2 regions of the Diaphorobacter sp. B2A2W2 genome follow, and region 2 is predicted to be linked to the other one. Evidence: predicted binding sites of a transcription regulator. Region 2 holds the regulator's gene; the other holds the start of a gene.
The links. The regulator NrdR, encoded in region 2, represses ribonucleotide reductase genes. The targets are predictions, from matches to a motif close to CACNANATNTNGTG.
Positions count from the first base shown of each region.

Region 1 (4,187 bases), on a different contig from region 2:
GTTTCACCAGCTCGCGGCAGGCAGCGCCGCTGGAGATGCGCTCGCCCATGTACAGGTGCAGCACCGTGCCGCCGGTGTACTTGCCTTGCAGCGCCTCTTGCCGCTGCAGCGCCTCGAACGGGTCGTCGGTGAAGCCCACGGGCAACTGCGACGAGTTGGTGTAGTACGGCTGCGCCTCGGTGCCGGCTTGCAGGATGGCGGGCCAGCGCTTCTTGTCTTCTTTGGCAAAGCGGTAGGTGGTGCCTTCGGCGGGCGTGGCTTCCAGGTTGTAGAGGTGGCCGGTCTCTTCCTGGAACTGCACGATGCGCGCGCGCACATGGTCCAGCAGGCGCAGGGCGAACTGGTGACCCCAGTCGCTGGTGATGTCGTGCGCGCCGCCGGTGAAGTTGCGCACCATCTCGTTGATGCCGTTCACGCCCAGCGTGCTGAAGTGGTTGCGCAGCGTGCCCAGGTAGCGCTTGGTGTACGGGAACAGGCCCTGGTCCATCAGGCGCTGGATGAGCTTGCGCTTGACCTCCAGGCTCTGCTTGCCCAGTTCCAGCAGGCGGTCCAGCGCCGCCAGCAGGGCCGCCTCGTCGCCCGCGTGCAGATAGCCCAGGCGTGCGCAGTTGACGGTGACCACGCCCAGGCTGCCGGTCTGCTCGGCGCTGCCGAACAGGCCGTTGCCGCGCTTGAGCAGCTCGCGCAGGTCCAGCTGCAGCCGGCAGCACATGGAGCGCACCATGTTCGGCGACAGCTCGGAGTTGATGAAGTTCTGGAAGTACGGCAGGCCGTACTTGGCCGTCATGTCGAACAGGGCGACGGCGTTCTCACTCTCCCACGGAAAATCGGGCGTGATGTTGTAGGTGGGGATGGGGAAGGTGAACACGCGGCCCTTGGCATCGCCCGTGGTCATCACGTCGATGTAGGCGCGGTTGATGACGTCCATCTCGGCCTGCAGCTCGCCGTAGCAAAACGGCATCTCCACGCCGCCGATCACCGGCACCTGCTCGCGCAGATCCTCGGGGCAGGTCCAGTCGAAGGTGAGGTTGGTGAACGGCGTCTGCGTGCCCCAGCGCGAGGGCACGTTGAGGTTGTAGACCAGCTCCTGGATGCACTGGCGCACGGCGGCATAGTCCATGCCGTCCTTGCGCACGAAGGGCGCCATGTAGGTGTCGAACGACGAGAACGCCTGCGCGCCGGCCCATTCGTTCTGCAGCGTACCGAGGAAGTTCACGATCTGCCCGACGGCGGAGCTCATGTGCTTCGGGGGCCCCGCCTCCACCTTGCCCGGCACGCCGTTCAGCCCCTCATGCAGCAGCGTGCGCAGCGACCAGCCCGCGCAGTAGCCGCTGAGCATGTCGAGGTCGTGGATATGGATGTCGCCATTGCGGTGCGCCTCGCCGATCTCGGGTGCGTAGACGTGCGAGAGCCAGTAGTTGGCCGTCACCTTGCCTGCCACGTTCAGGATCAGCCCGCCCAGCGAGTAGCCCTGGTTGGCGTTGGCGTTCACACGCCAATCGGCGCGCGTGAGGTACTCGTTGATGGAGCTTTCCACATGCACCAGCGTCTGCCGGTCGGCGCGCAGGGTGGCATGGCGCTGGCGGTAGGCCATGTAGGCGCGCGCGGTCTGCAGATGGTTGGCGGCGATCAGCGTCTGCTCCACCACGTCCTGGATCTGCTCGATGGTCGGTGCCTCGCCATGGAAGCGGTGGATCAGCACCTTGGTGGCCTGCGCCGTGAGCAGACGGGCCTCGTCCTCGCCGAACTCGCCCGTGGCCTGGCCGGCCCGGGCGATGGCCGACTGGATGCGCACAGCATCGAAAGGCGTGCGCTCGCCGTTGCGTTGGATGACGTCGCGCGGCAGGCTGGCGACGATCGGAGATGGTGGTGTCATGGCAACCCTTAAAACACTACATATAGTGTTCACCATACCTATCAAACACTATAGGTAGTTTGATCAGGCACAAACCGCAGGGCAGAAAAGGGCCTGTGCAGAGGGGGGTGCGGTGCGCGGCTTGTGGCCCGCGTGCCACGGGGTGGGGCCGCAGCAGGCCCGCACCCAAGAGGCTGGGCGGGGGATCGGGGCGCCGTGGAGGGTTTGACGCCTTTTGGCCTTCTGGCGCTGGAGGGGTAAGCGCTGGAAGCTATAAAAACAGTAGCAACCGGGTTGCGTGCGGCGCGACGCGTGTCAGGCCAACTCGACGCCGGCCTGCGCATTGCGCACAAAGGCCTCGAACGCGGCGGGCTCCAGCGGCCGGCTGTACCAGTAGCCTTGCATTTCGTCGCAGCCGCAGGCCTGCAGCAACGCGGCCTGCTCGGCCGTCTCCACGCCTTCGGCAATGGTGGCCATGCGCAGGCTGTGGGCCATCTTGATGATGGCCGTCACGATGGCCTGGTCGCTGGCCTGGTGGGCGAGTTCGCGCACGAAGGACTGGTCGATCTTGAGTTTGTCGATGGCGTAGCGCTTGAGGTAGCTCATGGAGGAATAGCCCGTGCCGAAGTCGTCCAGCGCCACGCGAAAGCCCACCTCATGCAGGCGGCGGATGGTGGTCTCGGCCTGTTCCGGGTTTTTCAGCGCGACGGCCTCGGTCAGCTCCACCTCGATGCGCTGGGGTGAAACGTCCATGCGCTGCAGGATGCGCACCAGCTCCTCGACGAAGTGCGGCCGCGCGAACTGCGCAGCCGATACGTTCACCGCCACCACCAGCGGCGGCAGGCCCGCGGCATCCCAGGCGCGCAACTGCTGCGCCACTTGCTCCACCACCCAGAAATCGATGGCCACGATGGAGCCACTTTGCTCGGCGATCGGGATGAACTCGGCCGGAGACACCAGCCCCCAGCGCGGATGGCGCCAGCGCAGCAGGGCCTCGGCGCCTGCCAGTGCGCCGCTGCCCAGCGTGCGCTGGGGCTGGAACACCAGGAACAGCTCGCCGCGGTGCGCCGCGTCCTTGAGGCCGGCGGCCAGCTCCAGCGAACGTTGCGTGTGCGCCTGCATCTCGGGTGCGAAGAAGCGCAGCCCGTTGCGCCCGTCCTGCTTGACGCGGTACATCGCCACTTCCGCGGCGGACGCCAAGGTGCTGGCGGTGCGCGCGTCGTCGGGGTAGACGGCGATGCCGGCCGACGCGCTGACAGATACGGCATGGCCGTGGATCTGCAGTGTGGTCTGCAGCTGCGCCAGCGCATCCTGCGCCAGCAGCGCCACCGCCGCCTGGTCCGCCAGGGGCACGATGGCCGTGAAAGCGTCGCCCGAATAGCGCGCCACGGGAATGTGCGGCGCCAGGCAGGCGCGCAGCCGGTTGCCCATCTCCAACAGCAGTTCGTCACCGGCCGCGTGGCCCAGGGTTTCGTTCACCAGCTTGAAGTTGTCCAGGTCGAACCACAGCACCGACACCCGTTCGTGGCTTGCGTCGGCGCGGTCGATGGCTTGCGTCAACTGTTCGTCGAAGGCTTTCTTGTTGAGCAGGCCGGTCAGCGTGTCGTAGTTGGAGAGGGCGCGGATGCGCTCCTCCGCCTCGCGCCGCTGCGTGATGTCCTCCATGTGCGCGACGTAATGCGTCACTTCGCCGAACACGTCGCGAACGGGGTAAAGCGAAGCGTTTTCCGTATAGACCTGTCCGTTCTTGCGGCGGTTGATGAGTTCCCCCTGCCAGGGCAGGCCGCGCGGCAGCTTGGTCCACATATCGGCATAGGTGGTCCGCGGCGTCAGTCCCGACTGCAGTACGCGCGGGTTGCGGCCCAACACCTCTTGTGCGCCGTAGCCGCTGACTTCGCTGAAGGCCTTGTTGACGTAGACGATGCTGGCGTCGATGTCGGTGATGACCACCGGACTGGGGCTCTGGTCCAGCGCCTCCGACAGGCGGTGGATGACGGCCTCCTGGCGGCGCTGGGCCGTGTGCTTCCAGAGGGCGTCGGCCACGGTCTGTAGCGCCTGTGCGTCGCGTGGGTGATAGTCCCGCGCCTTGCCGGCCACGCCCAGCAGCAGGCGCGGCCTGCCGCCTTCCACCACGGGCACGCAAGCCCAGCGGGCCGTCGCGCCGCCCGGTGCGCGCCAAGCCGCCGCATCGTGCGGCGCGTTCGTCACCACGGCGCGGCGTTCGCGCAGGGCGGTTTCCCACGGCGGCATGTCGGGCGGGGCGTTCTCGTGCGAGCAGGCGGCCAGCGAGGTGCCGCGTGCGTCGTCGTGCACGAAGTACAGCACGGCCAGC
Region 1 is NZ_JBWZOR010000014.1:74,614-78,800, reverse strand. Features, by position in the region: gene AC1PPL_RS18190 (ribonucleoside triphosphate reductase) at 1-1,876, opposite strand, end outside; gene AC1PPL_RS18185 (bifunctional diguanylate cyclase/phosphodiesterase) at 2,171-4,187, opposite strand, start outside.
Region 1: a site for NrdR is predicted at 1,891-1,904, ahead of AC1PPL_RS18190 (ribonucleoside triphosphate reductase). Genes of this name have one in related genera too.

Region 2 (4,187 bases):
CGCCCGAACCGCTGGCGGCACTGGTCACCGAGGCGTATGAAATCGGCGCGCGGACCAAGCTGGATCCCACCTTGATCCTGGCCGTCATGGCCGTGGAATCGAGCTTCAACCCGTTTGCACAAAGCCCGGTAGGTGCGCAAGGATTGATGCAGGTGATGACGCGTGTGCATACCGACAAGTACGAAGGCTTTGGTGGGCACCTGGCGGCATTCGATCCCGTGGCCAACCTGCGCGTGGGCGTGAAGGTGCTGCAGGAGTGCATCGCGCGCGCCGGCTCGCTGGAAGGCGGACTGCGTTATTACGTCGGCGCAGCCAACCTGCCCGACGACGGGGGCTACGCCGCCAAGGTACTGGCGGAGCATTTCCGGCTGCGCCAGGTCGCCAATGGTCGCACGGGCGTTTCTCCCGCCGGCCCCGTGAATCCACCTCTTCTGTCCACCAAGGCTCCTGCCACACCGGAAGCCGCACCTGCAACCCCTGCCACTGGCGAGAAGGTGGCCCTGCTGAGCGGCCTCTGAAGAGCCTACTCTGGCATTGATGAAGGGCGTGCTCAGCTACACTAGCAGGGCACGCAACTGGCGATAGGCGCGGACGTCCCCCGGGGCACCGCCGCTGACGTGGACACCGGCAGGAAACAGCGTTTTTCTGCAAACCACTGGGGAGCGTGCCGCGCGGCAGGCACCAGCCCCGCAGCGATCCGTCGTTCGCCTGGGCAGCCCTTGATTGCCAAGGGACACTTAGTTCATCGGACTGCCATGTACCAACGCAATATTCTTGTCGAACAAACCGATCCCGAGGTGTGGGCCGCCATCCAGGCCGAAGACCGCCGCCAGGAAGAGCACATCGAGCTGATCGCCAGCGAGAACTACGCCTCGCCCGCCGTGATGGCCGCTCAGGGCTCGCAGCTCACCAACAAGTACGCCGAAGGCTACCCTGGCAAGCGCTACTACGGCGGCTGCGAGAACGTGGACGTGATCGAGCAGTTGGCCATCGACCGCATCAAGCAACTCTTCGGCGCCGAAGCGGCCAATGTGCAGCCCAACTCGGGTTCGCAGGCCAACCAGGCTGTGCTGATGGCCTTCCTGAAGCCCGGCGACACCATTCTGGGCATGAGCCTGGCCGAGGGCGGCCACCTCACGCACGGCATGCCGCTGAACATGAGCGGCAAATGGTTCAACGTAGTCTCCTACGGACTGAACGACAAGGAAGAGATCGACTACGACGCGCTGGAAGCCAAGGCCCGCGAGCACAAGCCCAAGCTGATCATCGCCGGCGCCTCCGCCTACGCCCTGCGCATCGACTTCGAGCGCTTCGCGAAGATCGCCAAGGAAGTCGGCGCCATCTTCTGGGTGGACATTGCCCACTATGCCGGCCTGGTCGTCGCGGGCGAGTACCCCAACCCGGTGCCGTTTGCAGACGTGGTGACCTCCACCACGCACAAGAGCCTGCGCGGCCCGCGCGGCGGCATCATTCTGATGAAGGCCGAGCACGAGAAGGCCATCAACAGCGCCATCTTCCCCGGCCTGCAGGGCGGCCCGCTCGAGCACGTCATCGCCGCCAAGGCCGTGGCCTTCAAGGAAGCCCTGTCGCCCGAGTTCAAGCAGTATCAGCAGCAGGTGACCAAGAACGCCAAGGTGTTCGCGGAAACGCTGATCCAGCGCGGGCTGCGCATCGTGAGCGGTCGCACCGAAAGCCACGTGATGCTGGTGGACCTTCGCGCCAAGGGCATCACCGGCAAGGAGGCCGAGGCAGCCCTGGGCAAGGCCCATATCACGATCAACAAGAACGCGATCCCCAACGATCCCGAAAAGCCGATGGTCACCAGCGGCATTCGCGTGGGCACGCCCGCCATCACGACACGGGGTTTCAAGGAAGAGGAAACGCGCCTCACGGCCAACCTGGTGGCCGACGTGCTGGACAATCCGCATGACGAGGCGAACCTGGAAGCCGTGCGCGCCAAGGTGCACGCGCTGACCAGCCGCTTCCCGGTCTATCGCTGATCGACCGCTGCGATGAAGTGCCCCTTTTGCAGCCATCAGGAGACGCAGGTCGTCGAGACCCGCGTCTCCGAGGACGGGGACTTCATCCGCCGCAGGCGCCAGTGCGGCGCCTGCGACAAACGCTTCACGACCTACGAACGACCGGAAGTCAACTTCCCCACGGTCGTCAAGAAGGACGGCCGCCGCGTCGAATACGACCGCGAGAAACTGCTGGGATCGTTCAAGCTGGCGCTGCGCAAGCGACCGGTGAGCACAGTGCAGATCGACTCGGCCATCGAGCGCATCGAGGAAAAGCTGCTCAACCTGGGGCAGCGCGAGATTCTGTCCAGCCGCATCGGCGAGTTGGTCATGCGCGAGCTGAAGAAGCTCGACAAGGTGGCCTATGTGCGCTACGCCAGCGTGTACCGCAGCTTTGAGGACATCGACGAGTTCCGTGCGCTGGTGGACGAAGTCCGCAAGTAAGCCGCTGCTTTCCCATTGCTCTTCTATTGATAGCTGGCAGCGCCCACTGGGCGGGCGCTACAGCCGTTTTTGACCATCACCCCAGGCGGACTGCCGGAATCGGAGCCACGGCCTGCACCACGTCGCCGCATTGCGCACGGTGGCGCAGCGCATGGTCCATGATGACCAATGCAAGCAACGCCTCGGCGATCGGCGCGGCGCGGATGCCTACGCAGGGGTCGTGGCGCCCCTTCGTGATCACCTCGGTACTCTGGCCGTGGATGTCGATGGACTCGCGTGGGCTGATGATGGAACTGGTGGGCTTGATGGCCAGCGACACCTCGATGTCCTGCCCGGTGCTGATGCCGCCCAGCACGCCACCCGCGTTGTTGCTGGCGAAGCCCTCCGGCGTGAGCGAATCGCCGTGCGTGGTGCCGCGCTGGGCCACGCTGGCAAAGCCAGCTCCAATCTCCACACCCTTCACGGCGTTCAGGCCCATCATCACATGGGCGATGTCGGCGTCCAGCTTGTCGTACAGCGGCTCGCCCAGTCCCACGGGCACACCGGTAGCTTGCACACGAATGCGCGCGCCGCAGGAGTCGCCGGACTTGCGCAGCGCGTCCATGTAGTCCTCGTAGGCCTGCACGTCGGCCACCGGTGCGAAGAAGGGGTTGTGCGGCACATGCTCCCAGCTCTCGAACGGGATGGGCAGTTCGCCCAGTTGGGTCATGCAGGCACGAAAGCGGGTGCCGTATTTCTCGGCCAGCCATTTCTTGGCCACCGCGCCGGCAGCCACGGTGGGTGCCGTGAGGCGCGCAGACGAGCGGCCGCCTCCGCGCGGGTCGCGCAGGCCGTACTTGTGCCAGTAGGCATAGTCGGCATGACCCGGGCGGAAGCTCTGCGCGATGTTGCCGTAGTCCTTGCTGCGCTGGTCGGTGTTGCGGATCAGCAGCGCGATGGGCGTGCCGGTGGTCTTGCCCTCATACACGCCCGAGAGGATTTCCACCGCATCCGGCTCGTTGCGCTGCGTCACATGGCGGCTGGTGCCGGGGCGGCGGCGGTCCAGGTCGGCCTGGATGTCGGCCTCGGACAGTTCCATGCCGGGCGGGCAGCCGTCGATCACGCAGCCGATGGCGGGGCCATGGGATTCACCAAAGTTGGTGACGCAAAAAAGGGTACCGAGTGTGTTGCCGCTCATAGGAGTGCGATTATCCCCGAGCCACTGTTACTACCAAAAAATAGCTGCCAGCGCCTGATTGACAAGCGCTGGCAGCTATTGTGATCACCAAATCAGTTGGCCGGCCGCGATTCTTCCTGCGGCCAGTCGCGGATGTAGGCCTTGAGCAGCTTGTTCTCGAAATTCTGGCTGTCCACCACGGCCTTGGCCACGTCGTAGAAGCTGACCACGCCCATCAGCATGCGCTTGTCCATCACGGGCATGTAGCGCGCGTGGCGGCCCAGCATCATGCGGCGCACCTCGTCCATGTCGGTCTCCAGCGTGCAGGTCAGCGGCGCGTCGTCCATGGCGGTACGCACCAGCATGGTGCCCACGCCGCCACCATTTTTCGTCAGCGCCTGTATCACCTCGCGGAAGGTGAGCATGCCCACCAGGTCGCCATGTTCCATCACGACCAACGAGCCGATGTCCTTCTCGGCCATGGCATCCACGGCGCGGGCCAGCGGCTCGTCGGGATGCACGGTGTAGAGGGTGTTGCCTTTGAGGCGCAGGATGTCGCTGACTTTCAT
Region 2 is NZ_JBWZOR010000005.1:72,352-76,538, forward strand. Features, by position in the region: gene AC1PPL_RS10710 (lytic transglycosylase domain-containing protein) at 1-518, shown strand, start outside; gene glyA (serine hydroxymethyltransferase) at 756-2,000, shown strand; gene nrdR (transcriptional regulator NrdR) at 2,013-2,462, shown strand; gene aroC (chorismate synthase) at 2,539-3,639, opposite strand; gene AC1PPL_RS10730 (CBS domain-containing protein) at 3,732-4,187, opposite strand.